One region of the Streptomyces sp. NPDC048416 genome, then DNA from elsewhere that is predicted to be linked to it. Evidence: riboswitches for the same ligand, from Rfam matches in the RefSeq annotation. Region 1 holds a riboswitch; each other region holds the start of a gene.
What was found. A riboswitch is a leader RNA that binds a small molecule or an ion and turns the genes downstream of it on or off. The one in region 1 is predicted to bind thiamine pyrophosphate.
Positions count from the first base shown of each region.

Region 2: another riboswitch for thiamine pyrophosphate. It lies ahead of ACGFW5_RS07060 (thiamine ABC transporter substrate binding subunit); the one in region 1 lies ahead of thiO (glycine oxidase ThiO).
Region 3: another riboswitch for thiamine pyrophosphate. It lies ahead of thiC (phosphomethylpyrimidine synthase ThiC); the one in region 1 lies ahead of thiO (glycine oxidase ThiO).

Region 1 covers NZ_JBICXU010000013.1:2,110-11,524, reverse strand. The annotation lists gene pknB (Stk1 family PASTA domain-containing Ser/Thr kinase) at 1-1,109, opposite strand, end outside; gene ACGFW5_RS18435 (thiazole synthase) at 1,237-2,070, opposite strand; gene thiS (sulfur carrier protein ThiS) at 2,074-2,274, opposite strand; gene thiO (glycine oxidase ThiO) at 2,271-3,452, opposite strand; TPP riboswitch at 3,450-3,562, opposite strand; gene ACGFW5_RS18420 (NAD(P)/FAD-dependent oxidoreductase) at 3,808-5,040, shown strand; gene ACGFW5_RS18415 (Rv2175c family DNA-binding protein) at 5,815-6,180, shown strand; gene thiE (thiamine phosphate synthase) at 6,290-6,940, shown strand; gene metF (methylenetetrahydrofolate reductase [NAD(P)H]) at 7,227-8,144, shown strand; gene ACGFW5_RS18400 (hypothetical protein) at 8,206-9,105, shown strand; gene ACGFW5_RS18395 (phytoene desaturase family protein) at 9,259-9,415, opposite strand, start outside.
Region 2 covers NZ_JBICXU010000004.1:104,258-113,672, reverse strand. The annotation lists gene ACGFW5_RS07095 (M23 family metallopeptidase) at 1-406, opposite strand, end outside; gene rpsB (30S ribosomal protein S2) at 698-1,636, shown strand; gene tsf (translation elongation factor Ts) at 1,758-2,594, shown strand; gene pyrH (UMP kinase) at 2,755-3,543, shown strand; gene frr (ribosome recycling factor) at 3,668-4,225, shown strand; gene ACGFW5_RS07070 (phosphatidate cytidylyltransferase) at 4,225-5,334, shown strand; gene rlmN (23S rRNA (adenine(2503)-C(2))-methyltransferase RlmN) at 5,504-6,616, shown strand; TPP riboswitch at 6,681-6,801, shown strand; gene ACGFW5_RS07060 (thiamine ABC transporter substrate binding subunit) at 6,884-7,984, shown strand; gene ACGFW5_RS07055 (ABC transporter permease) at 8,062-9,415, shown strand, end outside.
Region 3 covers NZ_JBICXU010000006.1:92,224-101,638, reverse strand. The annotation lists gene ACGFW5_RS10465 (LacI family DNA-binding transcriptional regulator) at 1-363, shown strand, start outside; gene ACGFW5_RS10460 (metallophosphoesterase) at 644-2,041, shown strand; gene ACGFW5_RS10455 (hypothetical protein) at 2,215-3,054, shown strand; gene ACGFW5_RS10450 (acyltransferase family protein) at 3,690-4,784, shown strand; gene ACGFW5_RS10445 (VOC family protein) at 5,136-5,489, shown strand; gene thiC (phosphomethylpyrimidine synthase ThiC) at 5,614-7,401, opposite strand; TPP riboswitch at 7,394-7,528, opposite strand; gene ACGFW5_RS10435 (YibE/F family protein) at 7,600-8,946, shown strand; gene ACGFW5_RS10430 (SsgA family sporulation/cell division regulator) at 8,984-9,415, opposite strand, start outside.

The sequences.
Region 1 (9,415 bases):
GCGATGAGCCCGCGCCGCCCGGCGAACCGGCTCCGGGCCGTCCGCGCGGCCGGCTGCGGCTCCGGGTCCTCCTCGCTGCGCCGCGGGATGATCAGCCGGCTGGTGCGGTTCACCGGCTCCTGCCCGGCGTTCTCCGCGGGCAGCGGTACGCCCGCCGGTGTCACCGGGGTCGTCGCGGCCCGGGGGATCACGCTCGTACGGTCCTCGGCTCCGGCGCCGCCTGCCGCGCCGCTCGCGCCCGGCGGTACGGCGTCCAGCTGCTCGTCGTCGAGCGCGGCGCGGGCCGTGCGGGTCAGCGCGAGCAGGGCCACCGCGTCGTGCGGGCGCACCTCGGGGTTGCGGGCGGTCGCCGATGCGACCAGGTCGTCCAGCTCGATGGCGAGGCCGGGCACGGCCGCGGACGGCGCGGGCATGCCCTCGTGGAGGTGGGCGTAGAGGATCTGGGCGGGGGTGTCCCCGTGGTGCGGCTTGGCGCCGGTCAGCATCTCGTACAGGACCACGCCGCACGCGTACACGTCGGCGCGGGTGTCGGCGGTGCCGTGCTCGATCTGCTCGGGCGCGAGGTAGGAGACGGTCCCAAGGACGGAGCCGGTGGTGCTCGTCACCGAGTCCACGGCCCGCACCAGGCCGAAGTCGGCGACCTTGACCCGGCCGTCGTCGCCGATCAGGACGTTCTCGGGCTTCATGTCCCGGTGGACGAAGCCGGCCCGGTGGGCGGCGCCGAGTGCGGCGAGTACCGGTTCCAGGATGTCGAGGGCCGCACGCGGCTGGAGCGCGCCGCGCTCGCGCAGCACATCACGCAGGGTGCAGCCCGCGATGTACTCCATGGCGAGATAGACGTACTGGTCCTGCGCGCCCTGGTCGAAGACGCCGACCACATTGGGGTGCGCGAGCCTGGCCACCGACTTGGCCTCGCGGATGAAGCGCTCCACGAAGGTGGCGTCGGCGGCGAGGCCGGGGTGCATCACCTTGAGGGCGAGCACCCGGTCGAGGCGGGTGTCGACGGCCCGGTAGACCGTGGCCATACCGCCGACGGCGATGCGCGCGTCGACGCGGTAGCGGCCGTCGAGCACCTGCCCGACGAGGGGGTCATGAAGGGTCGTATCCACGGGGAGAGTTTACGAGCGCCCCGCGACGCCCTTCACGCCGCGTGCGTTGCTGGGCCCGTACTGAAGCCGAGCTGTGACGCGGACCTGCTCCTTCGCCGCCGCGAGTGACGGGGGCCGCTCTGCTGGATCATGCCGGGCCCGCGGGGTCCGACCCGGACGGAACGGCCTGGAACGCCGGGCGCTCGGGGTCGAGCGCGGCCCGCCCCTCCATCGCCGAGGACGCCTCGGCGAAGTGGCGGCGCGGGATGCGGCCCGCGCGGTGGGCCAGCCGGCCCGCCTCCACCGCGTGCCGCATCGCCTCCGCCATCAGGACCGGCTCCTGGGCCCGGGTCACCGCGGAGGCGAGCATCACCGCGGAACAGCCGAGCTCCATCGCGAGCGCCACGTCGGAGGCCGTGCCCGCACCCGCGTCGAGGATCACCGGGACGCCCGCCCGGTCCACGATCAGCTCGAAGTTGTGCGGGTTGCGGATGCCGAGCCCCGAGCCGATGGGGGAGCCGAGCGGCATGATCGCCGCGCAGCCGACGTCCTCCAGCTTGCGCGCGAGGACCGGGTCGTCGTTGGTGTACGGCAGCACCGTGAACCCGTCGTCGACCAGCGTCTCGGCGGCGTCGAGCAGTTCGATCGGGTCGGGCAGCAGGGTGCGCTCGTCGGCCACGACCTCCAGTTTCACCCAGTGCGTGCCCAGCGCCTCCCGGGCCAGGCGCGCGGTGAGCACGGCCTCGCCCGCGGTGAAGCAGCCCGCCGTGTTGGGCAGGACGCTGATGCCGAGCCGTTCGAGGACGGACAGGACCGAGCCCTGCACGGTCGGATCGAGACGGCGCATGGCGACCGTGGTCAGCTCGGTGCCGGACACCGCGAGCGCGCGTTCCAGGGTGGCGAGGCTCGGCGCCCCGCCGGTGCCCATGATGAGCCGGGAGCCGAAGGTGGTGTCGGCGATGGTCAGCACGTCGTCGGCCATGGTTCAGCCCCCCTGCACGGCGGTAAGGACCTCGACGCGGTCACCGTCGCCGAGCGTGGTCGTCGGCCAGGCGCTGCGCGGCACGACCGCCTCGTTGACGGCGGCGGCGACACCGGAGCGGGACGGGGTGAGGGCGGCGACGAGGGCGTCGAGGGTGGTGCCCAAGGCAAGCGCTCGGGGCTCGCCGTTGACGGAGACGGTCATGCGGTCGTCAGCTCCCAGGGTGCGTGGGCGAAGCGGCGGGGGGTGAACGGGCGTGCCTCGTCGGGCAGTTCACCGGTGGCGAGGACGTGCGCCATGACATCGCCGGTCACGGCGGTGAGCAGCACCCCGTTGCGGTAGTGCCCGGTGGCGAGCAGCAGCCCGGGCAGCGCCGTCGGGCCGAGCAGCGGCGCGTTGTCGGGGGAGGCGGGGCGCAGGCCCGCCCGGGTCTCGGTGAGCGGGAGCTCGGTGATGCCCGGCACCAACTCGTGGGCGTCGCGCAGCAGTTGGTAGACCCCGCCCGCGGTGACCGTGGTGTCCCAGCCGAGCTCTTCGCTGGTGGCGCCGAGCACGAGTTCGCCGTTCTCACGCGGTACGAGATAGACGTCGCTGCCCCGCACCACCGCCCGCACCGTCCTGGACAGGAACGGCGCGTACGCGGGCGGCACGGTCAGGCGCAGGACCTGGCCCTTCACGGGACGTACGGGCGGAAGGACTTCTTCCGGTACGCCCTTCAGGCGGCCGCTGAGGCTGCCGGCGGCGAGCACGACCTGGTCGGCTGCAAGCTCGGTGCCGTCCGCCAGGACGACCCCGGCCGCCCGTTCCCGTACGACCACGAGCCGCTCGGCCCAGCCGTACGCGAAGCGCACGCCGGCCTCCGCGCAGGCGGCGACCAGCGCCGCGGCCAGGCGGCGCGGGTCGATCTGGTGGTCGCCGTCGACCCGCAGGCCGCCGCGCACACCCGGCGCGAGCATGGGCTCGAGGCGGCGGCAGTCGCGCCCGGAAAGCCACTCGGACTCCAGACCGCAGCGGACCTGGAGCGCGTGCAGGTCGCGCAGGTGGGCGCGGTCGTCGGAGTCCAGGGCCACGGCCAGGGTGCCGCATGCGCGGTACCCCGTGTCCAGCCCGGTGGTCTCGCTCAGCTCGGCGACGAAGGCCGGGTAGCGGCGGGCGGATTCGACGTTCAGGGCGAGCAGTCTCTGCTCGCCGTAGTGGAGTTCGGTGACGGCGGCGAGCATCCCGGCCGCGACCTGGGCGGCGCCGCCGCCCGGCTCGGGGTCGACGAGCACGACGTCGAGGCCGCGCTGGGCGGCCCGCCAGGCGGTGACGAGCCCGATGACACCGCCCCCGACCACCAGGACGTCGGACCCGTTCCCGGGCCTGTCGTGTGAAGAACGCATGGGCGTCCAGCCCCTCCCTTCGCCGGCATGACCCGGATCAGGTTCGTACGGTCGGAGGCCGCCCAGCCTCCCTCTCAGCCCGGTGCGTCCGGGCTCCCGCGAGTGCTTTACGCCTGCCACCATAGCCCGAGCCGTCGGCCCGCAGTAAGGGAGCGTCCGGGCGGCCAAGGGCGCGTATGCCGACGCTGCGGGGGTGCGCGCGTCGAGGGGGGCGGGGCCTGGGGGTGGGCGCGCCCAGGGGGCCGAGGTGGGCCCGGGTGGTGCGCGCGTCGAGGGGGTCGGGATGGGCCCCGGGGTCTGCGCGCGCCGACACGGCCCCTTACCTGACGAATGGTCAGCTGCTTATGGTGATCGCGTGAGCGAACAGCAGACGCACCAGACGCAATCCGAAGCGCGGCACGTGGTCGTCGTGGGCGCGGGCATGGCCGGCGTGCAGACCGCGGTGGCCCTGCGTGAACAGGGCTTCCCCGGCGCCATCACCCTCATCGGCGCCGAACCCCACCAGCCCTACGACCGGCCCCCGCTGTCCAAGGCGGTCCTGCTCGGCAAGGCCGAGGGCTCGGCCTTCGAGGTCGACTTCGAAGCGCTCGGCGTCGACCTGCGCCTGGGCCTTGAGGTCACCGGGGTGCGCCCGGCCGAGCACCGCGTGGTGACCGAGGCGGGCGAGGTCGGCTACGACACCCTCGTCATCGCGACCGGCGCCGAACCCCTCACCCTGCCCGGCAGCGGGGGAGTGCCCGGCGTCCACCTGCTGCGCACCCTCGACGACGCGCGGCGCCTTCGCCCGGTCCTCGACCAGCGGCACCGGATCGTGGTGGTGGGCGCGGGCTGGATCGGCGCGGAGTTCGCCACCGCCGCCCGCGACGCGGGCTGTGAGGTCACCGTCGTGGAAGCGGCCGACCATCCGCTCGCCGGGGTGCTCCCGACGGAGGTCGCCGCCCCGATGGCCGCCTGGTACGCCGAATCGGGCGCCGAACTCGTCACCGGCGCCCGGGTGGAGGCGGTCGTGCCGGGCGAGGTACGGCTCGCCGACGGCCGGGCCCTGCCCGCCGACGCGGTGGTCATCGGCATCGGCGCCCGCCCCGCGACGGGGTGGCTGGCCGGTTCGGACATCGCGCTCGGCCCCGAGGGAGCGATCACGGCGGACGCCCGCCTGCGCACCTCGCTGCCCGACGTGTACGCGGTGGGCGACTGCGCCTCGTTCCCCTCGGCCCGGTTCGGCGAACGCCTGCTGGTCCACCACTGGGACAACGCGCTCCAGGGCCCGCGCACGGTGGCCGCCGACATCGTGGGCGAGGCCCCCGCCGACTACGACCCGGTGCCGTACTTCTGGTCCGAGCAGTTCGGCCGCTTCGTCCAGTACGCGGGCCACCACCGCGACACCGACGAACTGGTCCGGCGCGGCGACCCGTCGTCGACCCCGTGGTCGGTCTGCTGGCTCAGGGACGGCGCGCTGGTCGCGGTCCTGGCGGTGGGCCGCCCCAGAGACCTGGCCCAGGGCCGCAAACTGATCGAATCCGCGACACCGATGTCCCCGGCCCAGCTGGCGGACCCGTCCGTACCGCTGAAGTCGGCGACGCTGCGTTAGCGCGGTGGCCGCGCGGCGGGTTGGCGCGACGGGTGCGGTGCTGGGTGCCCCACAGGGGCGCGGGGAACTGCGCGACCAGCCACGCACGGTCCGCAGCCGTAAGCCGGCCCTGGGGCTTCGCCCCAGACCCCGCCGCGCCTGAACGGCGCTCGTCCTCAATCGCCGGACAGGCTGAAGATGCCCATGCCGGTCGGCATCGAGCAGCCAAGGGGCGCGGGGCTGTGTCGCCGCGCCGCGGTGGGCACGACCGATGGGCGCAGGTCGCCCTACAGGGGCGCGGGGAACTGCGCGACCGGCCACGCACGGTCCGCAGCCGCAAGGCGGTCCGGGGCTTCGCCCCAGACCCCGCCGCGCCTGAACGGCGCTCGTCCTCAATCGCCGGACAGGCTGAAGATGCCCATGCCGGTCGGCACCGAGCAGCCAAGGGGCAGGGGGCTGTGTCGTCGCGTGGCGGTGGGCGCGGCCGATGGGCGCCGGTTGCCCTACAGGGGCGCGGGGCTGTGTCGTTGCGCGGCGGTGGGCGCGACGGGTTGGCGCCGGTTGCCCTACAGGGGCGCGGGGAACTGCGCGACCAGCCACGCACGGTCCGCAGCCGTAAGCCGGTCCGGGGCTTCGCCCCTTGCCTCACAGGGCCGCGGGGAACCCGCGACCGGCTCAGAACGGCCGGCAACCCCGGCAGCCGCCCCCGCCGGGGCAGCCCGAAGGGGGCCGGGGCGCAGCCCCCGAGGGACCACCCCGGTACCGAGTGTCAGTCGGAGGTGGCACGCTTGTCCCGTGACCGAGATTGACGCAAAGATTGATGCTCTCGTCCCCGCCTGGCTCCACCTCCCCGACATCGCGGAGATGCTGGACGTGGAGGTGACGCGCGTACGGCAGCTGGTCAAGGAGGGCCAGCTCATCGCCGTACGCCGAGGTGAGAACAGGGCCCTGCAGGTGCCGGCCGCCTTCATCGACACCGACAAGGTGGTCAAGGGCCTCACCGGCACCCTGACGCTCCTGAGGGACGACGGTTTCTCCGACGAGGAGATGCTGGAGTGGCTGTTCACTCCCGACCCGAGCCTGCCCGGCACCCCCGCGCAGGCCCTCAGTGAGAACCGCGGCACGGAGGTGAAGCGCCGCGCCCAGGCGCTCGCCCTCTGAGCCGAGCGAGCCCACCCACCAGCGCCGACAACCCGCGGTGTACGGTCCGGTCCAGCCGGCCCGTACACCGCGCGGCCCGGCCGAAGACGAACACAACGGGGGACCTTCCATGCCCACGGCCCGTGAGCAGCTTGCCGACGCCCGGCTCTACCTGTGCACCGACGCACGCAGGCGTCAGGGCGACCTGCCCGAGTTCCTGGACGCCGTCCTGTCGTCCGGCGTGGACATCGTGCAGCTGCGGGACAAGGGCATGGAGGCCGCCGAAGAGCTCGACCACCTGGCCGTCTTCGCCGACGCGTGCCGCCGTCACGGCAAGCTGCTCTCGGTGAACGACCGGGCCGACGTCGCGCACGCGATCGGCGCCGACGTGCTGCACCTGGGCCAGGGCGACCTACCGGTGCCCGCCGCCCGGGCCATCCTGGGCGACGACGTGCTGATCGGCCGCTCCACGCACGCGGAGGCCGAGGCCGCCGCGGCCGCCGCCGAACCGGGCGTGGACTACTTCTGCACCGGCCCCTGCTGGCCCACCCCCACCAAGCCGGGCCGCCAGGCGCCGGGCCTCGGCCTGGTGCGCCACACCGCCTCGCTCGCCACCGCCCGGCCCTGGTTCGCGATCGGCGGCATCGACGCGGGCAACCTGGACGAGGTCCTGGACGCGGGAGCGGACCGCGTCGTGGTCGTACGGGCGATCACCGAGGCCGCCGACCCGGCCGCGGCCGCCGCCGACCTGGCCAAGCGGGTCAGGGAGCGGCAGGTCTAGGGGGTGTCTGGTGGATCATGGCCGGGGGTGCGGCGCCTGGCACGGCACCTCGCGGCGTTGCCGAAACGCCCCGATAGCTCCGCTATCACGACGTTCCGGCGCCTTGCGATGCACCGCACCAGGCGCCGCACCCTGACCGACCCTGATCCACCAGACACCCCCTAGCCCGGGGGCCACCCGCGCCGGGTGGACCGATCATGTCCGAGGGATGGACAGAAGTCCGACAATGTGGACAATTTGCCCCCGTTCTGTTGGGGGACCGACCACCCCTGGCTAACCTGCCCATATGGCCCATGGCACAGCTTCCACCCGGACTGATCGCGCGCGCACCGTGCGCGACATGCTCGCGACCGGCGAGACCACGTACTCCTTCGAGTTCTACGCGCCCAAGACCGAGAAGGGTGAGCGGAACCTCTGGAACGCGCTGCGCCGGGTCGAGGCGGTAGCCCCCGACTTCGTCTCCGTGACGTACGGGGCGGGCGGCACCACCCGTACCGGAACCGTCGAGGCCACCCAGCAGATCACCGAGGACACCACCCTCACCCCGGTCGCCCACCTCACCGCCGTCGGGCACTCCATCGCGGAGCTGCGCCACACGGTGGGCCAGTACGCCGACGCCGGCATCCGCAACATCCTCGCGGTGCGCGGCGACCCGAAGGGCGACCCGATGGGCGAGTGGGTCAAGCACCCCCAGGGCGTGACCTACGCGGCCGAACTGGTCTCGCTCATCCGGGAGTCCGGCGACTTCTGCGTCGGCGTCGCCGCCTTCCCCGAGATGCATCCCCGCTCCACCGACTGGAATGCCGACATCCGGAACTTCGTGGACAAGTGCCGCGCGGGCGCCGACTACGCCATCACGCAGATGTTCTTCGAGCCCGAGAACTACGCGCGGCTGCGCGACCGGGTCGCGGCGGCCGGCTGCGACACCCCGATCATCCCCGAGGTCATGCCCGTGACCAGCGTGAAGCAGCTGGAGCGGTTGCCCCAGCTCAGCACCGCGGTCTTCCCCGCCGACCTCAGGGACCGGATGCTGGCGGTCAAGGACGATCCGGCCGCTGTACGCTCCATTGGCATCGAGTTCGCCACTGAGTTCTGCTCACGGCTGCTCGCCGATGGCGTTCCCGGGTTGCACTTCATTACCCTCAACAACTCCACGGCGACGCTCGAAATCTACGAGAATCTCGGTCTGCACCAGCAGGCGTAGCCGGAAACCGGTACCCGGGTCGGGGGACAGCCGCACCCGGGACAGGAGAAGAGGGGCGTACATGGGCTGGACGGTCCTCTACATCGCGTTCGCGATCGTCGCACTGTGGCTGCTGGGGGAGGTGCTGCTGCAGTACAAGGCGCGACTGCGCTGGCGACTGCTGGCCTTCACGGGGTTCCTGGGCGTGGTCCTCGGTGTTCTGCTCTCGTCGGTCCTCGTGATCGTCCTTGGCGTGATCACCTTCGCCGTCGGCCAGGTGTACGTCACCCTGTCCTTCCGCAAGGGCTTCTCCACCGGCTGGGCGCTGGGCGGAAGGCCGGGCGCGAGCCGCCGCCGCAGGGCCGCCCGCAAGAGTGCCGCCGTGGCGCAGCCGGCCCTTGAGGTCACCGACCTCCAGTACGAGAGCGGAGCCGAAGCCGACGCCTCCCCGGACGCCAACGGCCAGACCCCGCAGGGCGATTCGGTCTACGAACCGCAGCCCATGCCCGACGAGACCGGCCAGTACGGCATCTACAGCCCCGCCCAGCAGGCCGAGGTGCAGGCGACGCAGACGCAGGCGCAGCCCGCCTACGGCGCGTACGACCCGCAGCAGCCCTACGCCGACCCGTACGCCGATCCCTACGCCCCGCAGTACGACGAGAGCGGCGCCGGGCAGCAGCAGTACGCCGCCTACTCCGACCCGTACATCGGCAACGGCGGTCAGGCGTACGGCACTTACCAGGGCTACGACAGCTTCGGCGGCCAGCAGCCCTACGCCGACCCGCTCGCCGCGCAGTACGGCACGGACACCCCGCCCGGCGGCGTCTGGGTGCCGCACCAGCGCGACGGGGAGCAGGCGTACGCCCCCTATGAGCAGCAGCAGGTCCAGCAGCAGGGCCAACAGCCGCCCCACCAGCCGTACGACCCGAACCAGCCCGACCTGCCCTACCACCCGGAGCAGCAGCAGCCCTATCGCTACTGACCGCGCGCCGTCCCCCTTGCCACGGTCCGGGAAGTCCGCACGGGGTGCTCGCGGCCCGCTCCGATGAGTCCGCGCCGGGCGCTCACCGCGGGCCCGCAAGTCCGCGCCGCGGGGTTTTCGAGGCGGGCCGCCACCGGTGCGTCCATGCGGCCCTCACTGCGAGCCCCGGAAGTCCTCCCCCTCGACGATCAGGCCGGCCACCAGCGCGCCGGACATCCCGGCGTGCGCGAGGCCGCCGCCCGGGTGGGACCAGCCGCCCGCCAGGTGAAGCCCCGCCAGCCCGGTGGTGTTGGCGGGGTGCAGGAACGCG
Region 2 (9,415 bases), on a different contig from region 1:
CCGCGAAGGTGACACGGCCCGCGGCGGCTGCCCGGATCGGTGTGCCCGGGGGTGCGGCGAGGTCGATGCCGCGGTGGCCCGGACCGTACGGGGTGGCCGGGGGCGCCCACGGGTGGACGATGTCCGGCGGGGTGACAGGCCACCCGGCCGTGCCCGCGGCGAGGGCGGGACGGACGACGGCCGGCGGTGTCCAGAGGTGGGCGAGAGTCGACGGCGCCCAAAGGCGGACGACGGCGGGCGGTGCCCAAGGCTGGACGACGGCCGGCGGTGCCCAGAGGTGGGCGAGAGCCGACGGCGCCCAAAGGCGGACGACGGCCGGCGGTGCCCAGGGCTGGACGGCGGTCGGCGGGGGCGCGGGCAGGCCGCCGGCCGTCGCCAGGGCGAGGAGGAGGAGTGCTCGATACATGGGTTCAGGGTCCCGCCGGGGACGCCAGGGAGTGGATCTTGGTGCTGATCTGTGGAGTACTGCCCGGTTGTGGACAACGCCGTCACCCGGCACTGTGCGGGTCCCGTACACTTCTTGTGGCGATCCGGGTCACCGGATCGACTTCGCACGCCCCGCCGGCGGTCTCACCACCATCGCCGGCCGCGCCTCTCGGTCCTTACCCGCGCAGGGTTCAGGGCACGGCGCACCGGGGCGTCAGGCGCGGCAGCCGACCGGCGGCCGCGGTAACCGAGTATCTCAAGGAGTACGGCCATGGCCGTCGTCACGATGCGGGAGCTGCTGGAGAGCGGCGTCCACTTCGGTCACCAGACCCGTCGCTGGAACCCGAAGATGAAGCGCTTCATCTTCACCGAGCGCAACGGCATCTACATCATCGACCTGCTCCAGTCGCTGTCGTACATCGACCGCGCCTACGAGTTCGTCAAGGAGACCGTCGCGCACGGCGGCTCCATCATGTTCGTCGGCACCAAGAAGCAGGCGCAGGAAGCGATCGCCGAGCAGGCGACGCGCGTGGGCATGCCCTACGTCAACCAGCGCTGGCTCGGCGGCATGCTGACCAACTTCTCCACCGTCTACAAGCGTCTGCAGCGCCTCAAGGAGCTTGAGCAGATCGACTTCGAGGACGTCGCGGCCTCGGGTCTCACCAAGAAGGAGCTCCTGGTCCTCTCGCGCGAGAAGGCCAAGCTGGAGAAGACCCTCGGTGGTATCCGCGAGATGTCGAAGGTTCCCAGCGCCGTCTGGATCGTCGACACCAAGAAGGAGCACATCGCCGTCGGTGAGGCGCGCAAGCTCCACATCCCGGTCGTCGCGATCCTCGACACGAACTGCGACCCCGACGAGGTCGACTACAAGATCCCGGGCAACGACGACGCGATCCGTTCCGTCACCCTGCTCACCCGCGTGATCGCCGACGCCGTCGCCGAGGGCCTCATCGCCCGCTCCGGCCAGGCCACGGGCGACTCGAAGCCGGGCGAGAAGGCGGCCGGCGAGCCGCTGGCCGAGTGGGAGCGCGACCTGCTCGAGGGCGACAAGAAGGCTGACTCCGAGGAGTCCGCCGAGGCCCCCGCGGCCGACGCCGCTCCGGCCGCCGAGGCCGAGAAGCCGGCCGAGGACGCTGCCGAGGCTCCGGCCACGGAGGCTCCGGCCGCCGAGGCCACGGAGGCTCCGGCCGCGGACGCCGAGCAGGCCTGACCCTTCACCGGGACCCACAGGTTCGGTAGTTGACGGCGGGGGCCACAAGCCCCCGCCGTCAACCCGTAGCCCCGCAGATCTTCGTAGATCTTTCTAGACTCCGAGAGAGAAACACAGACTCATGGCGAACTACACCGCCGCTGACGTCAAGAAGCTCCGTGAGCTCACCGGCGCCGGCATGATGGACTGCAAGAAGGCGCTCGACGAGGCCGACGGCAGCGTCGACAAGGCCGTCGAGGCCCTGCGCATCAAGGGCCAGAAGGGCGTCGCCAAGCGCGAGGGCCGTTCTGCCGAGAACGGCGCCGTCGTCTCCCTCATCGCCGAGGACAACTCCTCCGGCGTGCTGGTCGAGCTGAAGTGCGAGACGGACTTCGTCGCCAAGGGTGACAAGTTCCAGGCCGTCGCCGCCAAGCTGGCCGAGCACGTCGCCGCCACCTCCCCGGCCGACCTGGCCGCGCTGCTCGCCTCCGAGATCGAGGCCAGCAAGACCGTTCAGGCGTTCGTCGACGAGGCCAACGCCAACCTCGGCGAGAAGATCGTCCTGGACCGCTTCGCGCAGTTCTCCGACGGTTTCGTCTCCGCGTACATGCACCGCACGATGCCCGACCTGCCCCCGCAGATCGGTGTGCTCGTCGAGCTGGACAAGGACAACGCCGAGATCGCCAAGGGTGTCGCGCAGCACATCGCCGCCTTCGCGCCGAAGTACCTCACCCGTGAGGACGTTCCGGCCGAGGTCGTCGAGACCGAGCGTCGCGTCGCCGAGGAGACCACCCGCGCCGAGGGCAAGCCCGAGGCCGCGCTCCCCAAGATCGTCGAGGGTCGCGTCAACGGTTTCTTCAAGGAAGCCACGCTGCTCGGCCAGCCGTACGCGCTGGACAACAAGAAGTCCGTCGAGCAGGTTCTGAAGGAGGCCGGTGTCACCCTGAAGCGCTTCTCGCGCATCAAGGTCGGCATCTGAGTCTGTTCAGCGTTCGACACTAGACCCCGCTAGGGTCTGAGGCAGTCGTCGGCCGCGCACGCGACGGACGACCGCAGATCTGACGAGGAGGCCATTGCCGCTAGGGACTACGAGTACCCACCGGCAATGGCCTTCTTCGTATGTGCACGAGGAGACCTCCATGAATCAGGGCGCGGACACCGCCAAGGCCGACGAGTCGGCCGACCACAAGCGCGATGACGGCAAGGTGGCCGGGCGCTTCATGCTGAAGCTGTCCGGTGAGGCGTTCGCCGGCGGCGGGGCGCTCGGAGTCGACCCCGACGTCGTGCACAACATCGCCCGCGAGATCGCCGCCGTCGTCCGTGACGGCGCACAGATCGCCGTCGTCATCGGCGGAGGCAACTTCTTCCGGGGCGCCGAGCTCCAGCAGCGCGGCATGGACCGGGCCCGCTCGGACTACATGGGCATGCTCGGGACGGTCATGAACTGCCTCGCCCTCCAGGACTTCCTGGAGAAGGAGGGCATCGACTCGCGCGTCCAGACCGCCATCACGATGGGCCAGGTCGCCGAGCCGTACATCCCGCTGCGTGCCGTACGCCATCTGGAGAAGGGCCGCGTCGTCATCTTCGGCGCCGGCATGGGCATGCCGTACTTCTCCACCGACACCACCGCCGCACAGCGCGCCCTGGAGATCGACGCCGAGGCCATGCTGATGGGCAAGAACGGGGTGGACGGGGTCTACGACTCCGACCCCCGTCTCAACACCGACGCGGTGAAGTTCGACGCGTTGGAGTACGGCGAGGTCATCACCCGGGACCTGAAGGTCGCCGACATGACCGCGATCACCCTGTGCCGCGACAACAACCTCCCGATCCTCGTCTTCGAGCTCCTTACGGCCGGCAACATCGCGCGCGCCGTCAAGGGTGAGAAGATCGGCACGCTCGTGAGCGACCAGGGCACCCGGGCCTGACCGGGGGATGGACAATCCCCTGCCGGTCGGACACCGTGCAGGGAAAGACGCTGGTTATCCAGGGCCCAAGGGCTCAGGTCGCTCTGAGAACTCCCGGCCCACCCAAGACATGCAGGAGCAAGTGGTGATCGAAGAAACCCTCCTCGAGGCCGAGGAGAAGATGGAGAAGGCCGTCGTGGTCGCCAAGGAGGACTTCGCCGCGATCCGCACCGGCCGTGCGCACCCGGCGATGTTCAACAAGATCGTGGCGGACTACTACGGCGCGCTGACGCCGATCAACCAGCTCGCCTCCTTCTCGGTGCCGGAGCCGCGCATGGCGGTGGTGACCCCGTTCGACAAGAGCGCGCTGCGCAACATCGAGCAGGCCATCCGCGACTCGGACCTGGGCGTCAACCCCAGCAACGACGGCAGCATCATCCGCGTGAACTTCCCGGAGCTGACCGAGGAGCGCCGCAAGGACTACATCAAGGTTGCCCGCACCAAGGCCGAGGACTCCAAGGTGTCGATCCGCGCCGTGCGCCGCAAGGCCAAGGACGCCCTCGACAAGCTCGTCAAGGACAAGGAGTCCGGCGAGGACGAGGTCCGCCGTGCGGAGAAGGAGCTCGACGACACCACCGCCAAGTACGTGGCGCAGGTCGACGAGCTGCTCAAGCACAAGGAAGCCGAGCTGCTAGAGGTCTGATGAACGACTCTTCCTGGGGGGCTCCGCCGAGACCCGCGTACTGGGGAACCCCCGAGGGGCCTTCCCAGGGGGCGTTCCCGGCGGGGCCTGCATACGATCCGTATGACGCCCCGCCCGTGTCGCGGACGCAGCCGATGCCCGTCGTGCCCGACGCGGGCGACGACGCCGAAGACCGCGACGAACGTGACCGGGGGACCGCTCTGCCGGGCGGTCCTCTCTTCCGCGACGAGACGCCGCAGGAGCCCATGGCAAGCACTCCGCCTCCGCCGCCCGTGCCCGCCCAGCCGGAGAAGAAGCGGGCGGGCCGCGATCTGCGGTCCGCGATAGGGGTCGGTGTCGCCCTGGGCGCGGTCGTCATCGCCTCCCTGTTCGTCGTGAAGGCCGTCTTCGTCGGGGTCGTCGCGGTCGCCGTCGTCGTCGGCCTGTGGGAGCTGACCAGCCGCCTCGAAGAGCGCAAGCAGATCAAGGCGCCGCTCGTGCCGCTCGCCGTGGGCGGCGCGGCGATGGTCGTCGCCGGATACGTCAGCGGCGCCGAGGGCGCATGGGTGGCGATGGCGCTCACCGCGCTCGCGGTGCTCGTGTGGCGGATGACCGAGCCGCCCGAGAACTATCTGCGGGACGTCACCGCGGGCGTCTTCGCGGCGTTCTACGTGCCGTTCCTCGCCACGTTCGTCGCCATGCTGCTCGCCGCGGACGACGGTCCCTGGCGGGTGCTGACCTTCCTGCTCCTGACCGTGGTCAGTGACACGGGTGCGTACGCGATCGGCTGGCGCTTCGGCAAGCACAAGCTGGCGCCGCGCATCAGCCCCGGAAAGACCCGCGAGGGCCTGTTCGGCGCGGTGTCCTTCGCGATGGTGGCGGGCGCGCTGTGCATGCAGTTCCTGATCGACGACGGCACCTGGTGGCAGGGCCTGCTCCTCGGCGTCGCGGTGGCCGCGAGCGCCACGCTCGGCGACCTCGGCGAGTCGATGATCAAGCGGGACCTGGGCATCAAGGACATGGGCACCCTGCTGCCGGGCCATGGCGGCATCATGGACCGTCTGGACTCGCTGCTGCCGACCGCTCCGGTGGTGTGGCTGCTGCTCGCGGTCTTCGTCGGCACGGGCTGAGCGGCATCCGGTTACCCTTGAAGGGCGCGTCGCTCGCGAGCGACGCGCCCTTTTCGGCCTCGCGTCCGCGGGGTGATCCTGTGAGGTCTCCTGGCTTCGGCACCGTATCGTCGCCTGCTCCGCGCCCAGCGGGGATCGCCGGCCTCGTCGTACTGAGGAGTTACCGCTCATGGCACGCCCCGTTCCGGGAGAACTGACCTTCACCGCGCCGCGCGGAGCGAAGCAGCCGCCGCGGCACCTCGCCGACCTGTCGCCCGCCGAGCGCAAGGAAGCCGTCGCCGCGATCGGTGAGAAGCCGTTCCGCGCCAAGCAGCTCTCGCAGCACTACTTCGCGCGCTACGCCCACAACCCCGCCGAGTGGACCGACATCCCGCTCGCCGCGCGCGGCCGGCTCCAGGAGGAGCTGCTGCCCGACCTGATGTCGGTCGTGCGGCACATCTCCTGCGACGACGACACCACCCGCAAGACGCTGTGGAAGCTGCACGACGGCACGCTCGTCGAGTCCGTCCTGATGCGTTACCCGGACCGGGTGACGATGTGCATCTCCTCGCAGGCCGGCTGCGGCATGAACTGCCCGTTCTGCGCCACCGGCCAGGCGGGCCTGGACCGCAACCTCTCGACCGCCGAGATCGTGCACCAGATCGTCGACGGCATGCGCGCCCTGCGCGACGGCGAGGTCCCCGGCGGCCCGGCCCGTCTCTCCAACATCGTCTTCATGGGCATGGGCGAACCGCTCGCCAACTACAAGCGGGTCGTCGGCTCCATCCGCCGCCTCACCGACCCCGAGCCCGACGGCCTCGGCCTGTCCCAGCGCGGCATCACCGTCTCCACCGTCGGCCTGGTCCCCGCCATGCACCGCTTCGCAGACGAGGGCTTCAAGTGCCGTCTCGCGGTCAGCCTGCACGCCCCCGACGACGAACTGCGCGACACCCTCGTGCCGGTCAACACCCGGTGGAAGGTGCGCGAAGTGCTCGACGCCGCATGGGAGTACGCCGAGAAGTCCGGGCGCCGCATCTCCATCGAGTACGCCCTGATCCGCGACATCAACGACCAGGCGTGGCGCGGTGACCTGCTCGGCCGCCTCCTCAAGGGCAAGCGGGTGCACGTCAACCTGATCCCGCTGAACCCGACGCCCGGCTCCAAGTGGACGGCGTCGCGGCCCGAGGACGAGAAGGCGTTCGTCGAGGCCATCGCGGCCCATGGCGTGCCCGTGACCGTCCGCGACACCCGGGGCCAGGAGATCGACGGAGCCTGCGGGCAGCTGGCCGCCACGGAGCGGTAGTCCGAGGGGCAGAACGGCCCGGGCCGGGCCGGGGGCCCCGTGTAACCTGGCCGGAAACATCTGCATATTCCGACAGGGGAGCGCCACAGCGCTGAGAGTGCGGTACCCATTCATGGGACACGGACCGCAGACCCTCTGAACCTTGCCCCGGTCATGCGGGGTAGGAAGTTCGGCGATTACTCAAGCTGTTGCGCCCTGCCCGCACGACTGGACGTCGTGCGGGCAGGGCCGCGTCTCTTCCTGGTCATCTCCAGGAGGAATGAAGAAATGCGCAGTACCAAGAGGCTCGCGGCCGGTGCGCTCGCCGCCGCCCTCGGCGTCGCCACGCTCGCGGCCTGCGGCAGCTCGGACGGCAAGAAGGCGTCCGGCTCGACCGGCGGCTCCGGCGGCAAGACCGTGACGCTCGTCAGCCACGACTCGTTCGCCGCGTCCGACCCGGTGCTCAAGGCATTCACCGCCCAGACCGGCTACACCGTCAAGGTCCTCAAGAGCGGCGACGCCGGAGCCGCCCTCAACCAGGAAATCCTCACCAAGGGCTCCCCGCGCGGCGACGTCTTCTTCGGCGTCGACAACACCCTTCTCTCGCGCGCCCTGGACAACGGCATCTTCACCCCGTACGTCGCCAAGGGCCTGGACCGGGTGCCGGTCGAGGACCAGCTCGACAAGGACAAGCACCGGGTCACCCCCATCGACACCGGCGACATCTGCGTCAATTACGACAAGAAGTACTTCGCGGACAAGAAGCTCAGCCCCCCGCAGTCCTTCGACGACCTGATCAAGCCCGAGTACAAGAACCTCCTGGAGACCGAGAACGTCGCGACGTCCTCGCCCGGTCTCGGCTTCATGCTCGGCACCGTCGCCAAGTACGGCGACGGCGGCTGGCAGGACTACTGGAAGAAGCTGAAGGCCAACGGCGTCAAGGTCGTCGACGGCTGGGAGCAGGCCTACAACACGGACTTCTCCGGCTCGGCCGGCGGCAAGAAGGCCAAGGGCGACCGGCCGCTCGTCGTCTCCTACGCCTCCAGCCCGCCCGCCGAAGTGATCTACGCCGACCCCAAGCCCACCGAGGCCCCCACCGGCGTCGCCACCGGCACCTGCTTCCGCCAGACAGAGTTCGCGGGCCTGCTCAAGGGCGCAAAGAACGAGGCAGGCGGCAAGGCGCTCCTGGACTTCCTGATCTCGAAGAAGTTCCAGGAGGACATGCCGCTCCAGATGTTCGTGGACCCGGTCGCCAAGGACGCGGCGGTGCCCGCCGAATTCACCAGGTTCGGTGCGAAGATCACCGACTCGGCGACCGTCGCCCCCGACACGATCGCCAAGAACCGTGACCAGTGGGTCAAGACGTGGTCCTCGCTCGTCCTGAAGTAGGCCGCCCGCCGGGCAAGCCGCCCCGGAAGCCGGCGCGGCGGAGCGCCGTGCGGGGCAACGCGGTGCGGTTCGGGCTCATGGCCGCGCCGCTCGCGTTCTTCGCCCTGTTCTTCGCCTGGCCCGTGGCCGCCATCGTCGGCCGCGGGCTCACGGCGCAGGGCGCCTGGCACTTCGGGCGGATCGGCGAGGTGCTGACCGACCCGGACATCGCTCACGTCCTGTGGTTCACCACCTGGCAGGCGCTCGCCTCCACCGCGCTCACCCTGGTGATCGCGCTGCCCGGCGCCTATGTCTTCGCCCGCCTCGACTTCCCCGGCAAACAGCTCCTCCGCGCCGTGGTCACCGTCCCGTTCGTGCTGCCGACGGTCGTCGTGGGCACCGCGTTCCTGGCGCTGCTGGGCCGCGGCGGCCTCCTCGACCAGCTGTGGGGCGTACGCCTCGACACCACGGTGTGGGCGATCCTGCTCGCGCACGTCTTCTTCAACTACGCCGTCGTCGTACGCACCGTCGGCGGCCTGTGGTCGCAGCTCGACCCCCGTCAGGAAGAGGCCGCCCGTGTCCTCGGGGCCTCCCGCCTCGGGGCCTGGCGCAGGGTCACCCTGCCCGCGCTCGGCCCCGCCGTCGCCGCGGCCGCGCTCATGGTGTTCCTCTTCACCTTCACCTCCTTCGGCGTCGTCCAGATCCTCGGCGGCCCCACCTTCTCCACCCTCGAAGTGGAGATCTACCGCGAGACCGCCGAACTCCTCGACCTGCCGACCGCGGCCGTCCTGACGATCGTGCAGTTCGCCGCGGTCGGCGCGATCCTCGCCGTGCACGCCTGGGCGACGCGCCGCCGCGAGAGCGCCCTCACCCTCGTGGACCCGGCCCAGACGTCCCGCCGCCCGCGCGGCGCCGCGCAGCGCACGCTGCTCGCCTCGGTCCTCGCCGTCGTGGCCCTGCTGATCCTGCTGCCCGTCGGCGTCCTCGTCGAGCGCTCCCTCGACACCCCCGGTGGCTACGGCCTCGGCTACTACCGGGCCCTCCAGGACGCCGGCGACAACGGCAGCTTCCTGGTGCCGCCCATCGAGGCGATCTGGAACTCGCTCCAGTACGCGCTCGCCGCCACCGCGATCGCGCTGGCGGTCGGCGGACTCGCGGCGGCGGCCCTGGCCCGACGGGGCAGCGGCCGCCTCATGCGGGGCTTCGACGCCCTCCTGATGCTGCCGCTCGGCGTCTCCGCCGTGACCGTCGGCTTCGGCTTCCTGATCACCCTCGACAAGCCGCCGCTGGACCTCAGGACCTCCTGGATCCTGGTGCCGCTCGCCCAGGCACTGGTCGGTACGCCCTTCGTCGTACGGATCATGCTGCCGGTGCTGCGCGCGGTGGACGGACGCCTGCGCGAGGCGGCGGCCGTACTCGGGGCCTCCCCGCTGCGGGCCTGGCGCGAGGTGG
Region 3 (9,415 bases), on a different contig from region 1:
GGACTCTTCGACCCCAACGGCACCGATCTGCTCGCGGCCGCCCGGCGCTACGGAATGCGCGTACCGGAGGACCTGCTCCTGGTGTGCTGCAGCGAATCCACGGTGTACGCCACCACAGAGCCGCCCATCACCACCCTCTCGCTCAAACCGCGGCGCATCGGCACGGCCGTCGTGCAGCTCCTCATCGACGCGATCGAAGGGATCGACAACGGCCATCCGATCGAGCAGGTGATACCGACCGAACTGATCGTGCGGACGTCGTCCCAGCGCCGGCCGCCGCGCACCACGGTCAGCCCTCCCCGTTCCCCGGCGAAGGGCCAGTCCGGCCAGCCGGGTCAACCCGGCCAGCCCGGCCAGAACTGATGGGTCTCCGGCCGGGCTTCGACCCCCGGCCGGACGCCGCGGGACCCCGGGCCGTCCGACCACGGAGATCGGTCAGGTCCGAACCACAGAGATCGGTCAGGTCCGGACCACCACATTGGGGACATAACCACCGCCGAACCCCGCTCGCACCCGGATTGACCACCCCTGGTGCGTCACACAGCATGAGGCGCATTCCTATGATGGGCGCACGACACCACGGATCCCGCCCGACCTGGCGGCTCCCAGGGTGTACGGCGGCGCGACGGTGGTGGAGGGGTCGATGACTCAGGGGGCCGGTCAGGGACCCGTGCGGACGGAGACGTTGCGTGACTTCCGGGTGCCGCCGTACGCGCAACAGGCCCCCGTGCCACCACCGGAGGAACCGCCCGCCCAGCCGGAGCCGGCTGCCCCGGGACTCCGTTACGAGCCGGCGGCCCAGGAACCTCTCCACGCGCCGGTGACCCAGGAGCTCCGTCAGGAGCCGGTGGTTCCGGAATTCCGGCACGCGCCGGTGGTCGCGGAACTCCGCCACGAAGCGGTGGTCCTGGACCCCCGTCAAGAGCCGACGGTCCTGAATCCCGGTCAGGAGCCGGCGGTTCCGGATCCCGGTCAAGAGCCGGCGGTTCCGGATCCCGGTCAAGAGCCGGCCGTCCTGGAGCTCCGCCAAGAGCCGGTGGCCACGCGCCCGGGAGCACCCGCGCCCATTCCGCCCTCTCCGGCGCCCGGCGCAATCCCCTATCCGGATGACGAGCCGCCCGAGGGATACACACCGACCGCTCGCGACCTCCCGATCATCAACCGGGGCGACACCGTCCAGGTGCCCGTGGTCGAGCCCGCCCCCGCGCAGGCACCGGAGGGCCCCGGCCCGCTGTACGTCGTCGGCGACGTCCACGGCTACCTCGACGAACTCCTGGCCGCCCTGCGCGCCCAGGGGCTCATCGACGAATCCGGCAACTGGGCCGCGGGCACCGCGCGCCTGTGGTTCCTCGGCGACTTCACCGACCGCGGCCCCGACGGCATCGGCGTCATCGACCTGGTCATGCGGCTCTCCGCCGAGGCCGCGGCCGCCGGCGGCTACTGCAAGGCCCTCATGGGCAACCACGAGCTGCTGCTCATCGGCGCCAAGCGGTTCGCCGACACCCCGGTCAACTCCGGCGCGGGAACCGCCACTTTCCAGGCGGCCTGGCTGCTCAACGGCGGCCAGAAGGCCGACATGGACCGGCTCCAGGACGTCCACCTGCAGTGGATGTCGCGACTCGACGCGATCGAGCAGGAGGACGGCCACCTGCTCATGCACTCCGACACGACCGCCTACCTGGATTACGGCGACTCCATCGAGGCGGTCAACGACACCGTCCACGCCATTCTCAACCGCAACGACGCCGACGAATGCTGGGACCTGTTCCGCAAGCTCACCAAGCGGTTCGCGTTCCGCGACGGCTCCGGCCCCGAGGCCGCACGCGAACTGCTCTCGGCGTACGGCGGACAGCGCGTGGTGCACGGCCACAGCCCGATCCCGTACCTGCTCGGCGAGGTCGGCACCGAGGACGGCGAGGAGGACTCGCGCCCGGTGGTCGAGGGCCCGCACCTGTACGCCGACGGTCTCGCCATCGCCATGGACGGCGGCGTGACCATGGCCGGAAAACTGCTGGTCCAGCAACTCCCGCTGCATGACTGAGGGGTGACAGGGCAGGCGTTCCGCAAAGCGCCGGGTATGCCATTTCCGGAAACACCCTGTCACCCTGTGCCGTAGCGGCTCTACCATCGGGTCATCCGTAGCAGGCTCTCCTCCGTTTCCGCCCAACTGCCCGTTCACCAGGCGGGCTTCCCGGCCCTACGGAGCATCGGGGGATGCACATGAACAGCGCTCCGCACCTGCTTCCCGAGGACCGCCAGGAGTTCGAGCGGATCCTCGACGAGGCGCTGCGCACCGCGCATGAACGGCCCGAGCTGTCCGGCATCGGCGAGCGCCTCAACGCCGTGCAGCTGCGCACCATGGTGCTCGCCGCCGGCTCCTTCATCACGGAGCGGGCGGGCCCGGAGTACGAGAACTACGTCACGGCACGCGAAGACCTGCGGGCACCGGGCGCCGTGCCCGACGCCGCCCTCCTGCCGCCCGACGGCACCGCGTTCGAGCCCTCGGGCGCGGGCGTCGGCGCGGTCGTCACCGTGCTGGCCCCGGTGCTCGCGGGGACCGCCGCCGCGATTTTCCTGCTGGTCGGCTACATCCTGAAGATGCTCAACCCGGTGCCCGCCTTCGCCGACACCATGCTGACGGCCGGCTGGTTCTTCGGCGCGCTGACGGCGGCCGCGATCCTCGCAGCCGCCGTCGGACTTCTGATCACCGCGGTACGCAACGGAGCGACGCAGGTGGTGGCGGTCGACGAGGCGAGCGAGGCGGACGCACCCGACGAACGCACCCAGGAACTCTCCCGCGCCCGCGAAGCCTGGCGCCACGCCCTGCTGGAACGCGGGATCTACCCGTTCCTGCGCGACGCGCTCGCCGACCCGAGTGTCGACCCCGGCGCTCCGGCACCCCGGCGCCCGACGGGCCGCATCCCTTCCCTCGGCTACGACCGCCCGGGCTTCGGCAGCCCCGATGAAGGCAGCTCCCCCACCAGCCATCCCAGCTTCACCAGTCCGGACTTCACCAGCCCCGACTTCGGCGGCCCCGAGCACCAGCCGGACTGACCGGGCCGGGGCGTCGACTGCTTCGCAGGTCGTTCGTCGTCGCGCCCGGCCCCGCTGTTCCGCGGTATTCGCGGCATTCGGCCGGGCCGGGTGAACCCGGCCGCCCGTCCCTGATACGACGGTCCGATGGTAAGCTCCCGTGCCGCAGTGGTCGGTGCCAAGGGGGGCAGCGACGTATCCACCCCACACGGTGGATAGGGGGAACGGATGGAACGGTCGACGACAAGGCCGTTGACAATGGGGACGAAAAGTTTCTCGACTGTCGCGCCCGGTACGACTACGCAATTCTCGGTTCTCCCGCAGCGGGGTCGACGCACAGGGCGGCTTTTTACTGCATTCCTCTGCTGACGCATGGGGGTTGCCGACGACGGTGTGTCAAGAATCGTCGACCACAACAAGACAACAGCTGGGCCGAAGCACCGCTGACAGGCATCGTCGGCGCCGGGTCAGCAGCACCGCGCGGGAGCCTGTGAACAGGCCCTACGCAGCGGTGATCCCCGCATCAGGTATTGGACTCGGGGCGGAGCACGGTCCGCTCTCGTGACGAGAAGAGAAATTGCGTGACCGTACTGTCAGACCAGACCGGCATACCCGTGTCACGTTCAGGGACGCAGCCCGCATCGGCTCCCGTCGGCATGCCTTCGCATTTGAAGTCGCTGACCGGACTGCGGTGGGTGGCGGCCCTGGCCATCTTCCTGATGCATTTCGCCTATGAGGCGGATTTCTGGGGCCATGCCCGGCAGGTGAATGCGCTTCGATGGCTCACCCTCGGGGCCCCGTCCGCGGTGTCGTTCTTCTTCATCCTCTCGGGCTTCGTCCTGGCCTGGTCGCAAGGGACGAGGTCCGTGCGCCGGCGGACGTTCTACTGGAACCGGTTCGCCCGGATCTACCCCGCCCATCTGGTGACCTTCCTGGCCGCCGTGCTCCTCCTGGTGCGGGAAGGCCAGCAGCTGAGCGGGCGCGTGGCGCTGACGAACCTGACGCTGACGCAGTCGTGGATCCCCAACCAGCCCGATTTCTGGTTCGGCTTCAACGGGGTGTCCTGGTCCCTGAGCTGCGAGTTCTTCTTCTACTTCACCTTCCCCTTCCTGCTGCCGGGGTTGCTGCGCATGAGCGACCGCGGCCTGTACCGGGTGCTCGCGGCCATGACGGCGCTCGCCCTGCTGATGCCCGCGGCGGCCATGTGGATGGCCGACCACGCCGGTTGGCGTGACAGCTACCTCTCCTACATCCTGCCGCCGGCGCGGCTGCCCGAATTCGTCGCCGGCATCGTGCTTGCCCTCCTGGTCAAGCGGGGCAGCTGGCGCGGCCCCGGGCTGCTCGTGAGCGGGGCCCTGTGCACGGTCGCCCTGCTGTGGCTGACCCGCATCGTCCCGGACGCGTTCCACTTCGGGGCGTGCACCCTCATTCCGTACCTCCTGCTGATCCCGGCTGCCGCACGGGCCGATGTGCGCGGGACCTCGTCGTGGATGCGGGGCCGGATCGTGGTCTATCTGGGACAGGTCTCCTTCTGCTTCTACCTGGTCCACGAACTCGTCATCTTCGCTGCCGACCACATCCTGAGGAAGCACCACAACATCGGGACCGCGCCCGCCGTGATCACGGTGTTCTGCGTTTCCCTCGTCCTGGCAGCCCTTCTGCACGAGGCCGTCGAGAAGCCGCTCGCGCGCATTCTCAAGACCATCGCCCCGGGCAGAAAGCGCCCCGCGGCGGACACGGCGAAGGCGTAGCCCGCCCGGCCATTCACCGGAGTCGAGCTTTCGCCGAAGAGCTCGACTCCCCTCCCTCACCCTTCGCTGTGGCCCCGAGCCTTTTTCCGCTCGGGGCCACACCGTTTTCGCAGGGCGATCGGGACTGAACGGCGGGCGTCGCGGCTGACTTGTCGGGGTGGCCGCCAGAGCGGGAACAACACCTGCTCCCGGACCGGAGCCCGTCGGGACGGTGGGCCCGGCTCAGCCCGAGAAGGGACCAACTGTGATGTCCCACCAGGTTGGTTCCTGACGCGACCACGGAGGACTTGGTGGATTGGGAAGATTGGCGGCTTTCCGGGGTGGGCCGCCGGTCTGCCTATGCTCAGGCCCATGGCACTGGAATGGGAACAGATCATCGTCGACTCCGCCGACCCCGTCGCTCTCGGGCGCTGGTGGGCGGAAGCTCTCGGCTGGGTTGTGGTCGACGAATCCGAGGAGATCATCGAGATCCGGCCTGAGCCGGACCGGATGCCGGGCCTGCTCTTCGTGCCTGTCCCCGACGGCAAGACGTCGAAGAACCGGCTCCACCCCGACTTCCGCCCTGACGACCAGGAGGCCGAGGTTGCCCGGCTGCTCTCCCTCGGCGCCCAGCGCGTCGACGCCGTGCAGGACGGGCAGCACTGGGTGACCCTCCTCGACCCGGAGGGCAACGAGTTCTGCGTCCTGGGTGAGCGGAAGGGCTGAGCGGGGGCCGGGCCCCATGTGGGGAGCCGTCCCGACTGGACCCGGCATGGCTGCTGAGACGGCCTCGAATCACTCCGAGGCCATCTCAGAAGGTCAGCCCTTCAGAGGGTCAGCCCTCAGAGGATCAGTCCGCAATAGGCAGGTACAGCCGATTTCCCTGCGCGGCGAACTCCTCCGACTTGGCAAGCATCCCCGCTCGCGCCTCATCGTCGCTGGTCAGCGGGTCATCGCCGCCGAACTGCTCCGTGATGCTTCGACTGATCTTCATCGAGCAGAACTTCGGACCGCACATCGAGCAGAAGTGCGCGGTCTTGGCCGGCTCCGCGGGCAGCGTCTCGTCGTGGAACTCCCGGGCCGTGACCGGGTCGAGGGCCAGGTTGAACTGGTCCTCCCAGCGGAACTCGAACCGGGCGTCCGAGAGCGCGTCGTCCCACTCCTGCGCGCCCGGGTGCCCCTTGGCCAGGTCCGCCGCGTGCGCGGCGATCTTGTACGTGATGACGCCGGTCTTGACGTCGTCACGGTTGGGCAGGCCAAGGTGCTCCTTGGGCGTGACGTAGCAGAGCATCGCGGTACCCCACCAGGCGATCATCGCCGCACCGATGCCGGAGGTGATGTGGTCGTAGGCGGGCGCCACATCGGTGGTCAGCGGCCCCAGGGTGTAGAACGGGGCCTCGTCGCAGATCTCCTGCTGGAGGTCGATGTTCTCCTTGATCTTGTGCATCGGGACGTGTCCCGGGCCCTCGATCATCGTCTGTACGTTGTGACGCTTGGCGATCGTGTTGAGTTCCCCGAGCGTGCGCAGTTCCGCGAACTGCGCCTCGTCGTTGGCGTCCGCGATGGAGCCGGGCCGCAGGCCGTCGCCCAGCGAGTACGTGACGTCGTACGACGCGAGGATGTCGCAGAGCTCCTCGAAGTTCTCGTACAGGAACGACTCCCTGTGGTGCGCCAGGCACCAGGCCGCCATGATCGAACCGCCGCGCGAGACGATGCCGGTCTTGCGGCGGGCGGTCAGCGGCACATAGCGCAGCAGGACACCGGCGTGGACCGTCATGTAGTCCACGCCCTGCTCGGCCTGCTCGATGACCGTGTCCTTGTAGATCTCCCAGGTCAGGTCCTCGGCACGCCCGTCGACCTTCTCCAGGGCCTGGTACAGCGGCACCGTGCCGATGGGCACGGGGGAGTTGCGGAGCACCCACTCGCGGGTCGTGTGGATGTTGCGGCCGGTGGAGAGGTCCATGACCGTGTCCGCGCCCCACTGGGTGGCCCAGGTCATCTTGTCGACCTCCTCCTCAATGGAGGAGGTGACCGCGGAGTTCCCGATGTTGGCGTTGACCTTCACCAGGAAACGCTTGCCGATGATCATCGGCTCGATCTCGGGGTGGTTGATGTTGGCGGGCAGCACCGCGCGGCCCGCCGCGATCTCCTCGCGGACGACCTCGGGGGAGACGTTCTCGCGGATCGCGACGTACTCCATCTCCGGGGTGATCTCGCCGCGCCGCGCATACGCGAGCTGGCTGACGGCCTGGCCGCCACGGCCCCGGCGCGGCTGGCGCGGACGGCCGGGGAAGACCGCGTCGAGGTTCTTCAGGCCCCCGCGCGGCGAGGTGTGCTTGATGCCGTCGTCCTCGGGGCGCACCGGGCGCCCGGCGTACTCCTCGGTGTCGCCGCGCCCGATGATCCAGTTCTCCCGGAGCGGGGCGAGGCCGCGGCGGACGTCCGTTTCGACGCCCGGGTCGGTGTACGGCCCCGACGTGTCGTACAGCGTCACGGCCTTGCCGTTGGTGAGGTGCACCTGCCGGACCGGCACCTTGAGGTCGGGGCGCGAACCCTCGATGTACCCCTTGTGCCAGCCGATGGACTTCCCGCTCTCCTCAGTGCTGGAGGCAGGCGTGCGTGCGTCCTGAACGGTCATGAGACCTACTCCCTACGCCGGCATTACCCGGTAACAGGTTCGGCGGTCGGCGCAGCCTCGTCCGTACGGTTCGTACGGTTTTCAGCGCCCTCTCAGCCCGGTGCTCCGAGCTCCCGCGTGTGCAAAGGTGTCACCACGCTAGCGTCCTCACTGGCGCGCTGAACAGAGGGCCCCCTCCGTTCTTGCGATGATCGGGCGGTGACCTCACCAGAACCGCACCCCCCGCACCCCACGGGCGGACCCGGCCACGGGCACGGCCACTCGCACAGCCATGGGCCCGCCGCCCCCGTGTCGAAACACCTCCGCAAAGTCATCGCCGCGGTGCTGATTCCCTTCTCCACGGCGGTACTTGTGGGCCTCGTGGTGCTCTGGCCCGGCGGCGCCCCGCCGCATCAGCGCACCGGGGTCGGCTTCGACCGCCAGACCCAGCAGGCCAAGGTCATCACCGTGGACAAGGTGGATTGCAAGTCGGTCAACGCCGGTCAGGCTCCGTCGAACGGTGACACGTCCACGGCCGAGAGCCAGCAGGCACGCAACACCCCGAGCAAACCGTGCGGCAAGGCCACCGTCGAGGTCACATCGGGCAAGGAGAAGGGCCGCACGTTCACCGAGATCGTCCAGCCCGACTCGCCCCGCCAACTGCACGCGGGCCAGGGCGTGATCGTCTCGTACGCCCCCGACGCCCCCCATGACCTACAATATTCGGTGACCGATGTGAACCGCCGCTTCCCGATGGCGCTGCTGGCGGGGATCTTCGCACTCGCGGTCGTGATCGTCGGCCGGCTGCGCGGAGTGATGGCACTGGTCGCCCTCGTCGTCTCGTTCGCCGTCCTGACCCTGTTCATCCTTCCGGCGGTGTTGCAGGGCTCCAATCCGCTGCTTGTGGCGGTGGTCGGGGCGAGCGCCATCATGCTGATCGCGCTCTACATGTGCCACGGCCTGTCCGCGCGCACCTCCGTCGCCGTCCTCGGCACCCTTGTCTCACTCATGCTGATCGGGCTGCTCGGCTCGCTCTTCATCGGCTGGGCCGCACTCACCGGCAACACCGACGACAACACCGGCCTCATCCACGGCCTCTACCCCCGCATCGACATGTCCGGCCTGCTGCTCGCGGGCGTCATCATCGGCTCGCTCGGCGTGCTCGACGACGTGACGGTCACACAGACGTCGGCGGTCTGGGAGCTGCACGAGGCGAACCCGACGATGGGCCCGCGCGGTCTGTACCGGGCGGGCATCCGGATCGGCCGCGACCACATCGCGTCGGTGGTCAACACGCTGGTGCTCGCCTATGCGGGCGCCGCGCTGCCGCTGTTGCTGCTGTTCTCGATCGCGCAGAGCAGTGTGGGCACGGTGGCCAACAGCGAGCTCGTGGCCGAGGAGATCGTCCGCACGCTTGTCGGCTCGATCGGACTTGTCGCCTCCGTGCCGTTGACCACCGCGCTGGCCGCCCTGGTGGTCTCCGCCGACCGGCCGGTCCCCGTCGTCCGTACGGGGCCGCGGCTCCGGGCGGCACGCGGCGGTGGCGGCCACCGCCGCAGGAAATAGCCGGAGCGGGAACGTACGGGCGGGGGCGGCGAATTGCTCAGCCGGCGTTCTCCTCCGCCAGGATGCGTCCGAGCGCGTCCTCCAGATGCTCGTCGAACTCTCCGAGCGTCCACTCCTGCCCCAGCGGTACGAGCTTGTCAGTACGGTCGAGGAAGGCCACGAGGGGCGCGGCTCCGGCCCGGAAGAGGGCCTGGTCGGCGCCCACTTGGAGCCGGATGTGGACGTCGGAGAGCTCGTCAGGGTCGCTCGGCTCGATCCGCACATCACCGTCCCCGGTCGGTCCGTTGATGCCGTCGAGGAGCAGTTCACGCCCGAAGGCCCAGGTGACGGGCGCGTCGCCGGGGAGGTGGAAGGTCATGCGCACGGCATACGGGTCCGTCGCTTCGTACGCCAGCTCCACGGGGATCCGGAAGGAAAGTTCCTCGGAGACGAGGAAGCTCATCATCACTTCTGCCTGAACCGACTCACG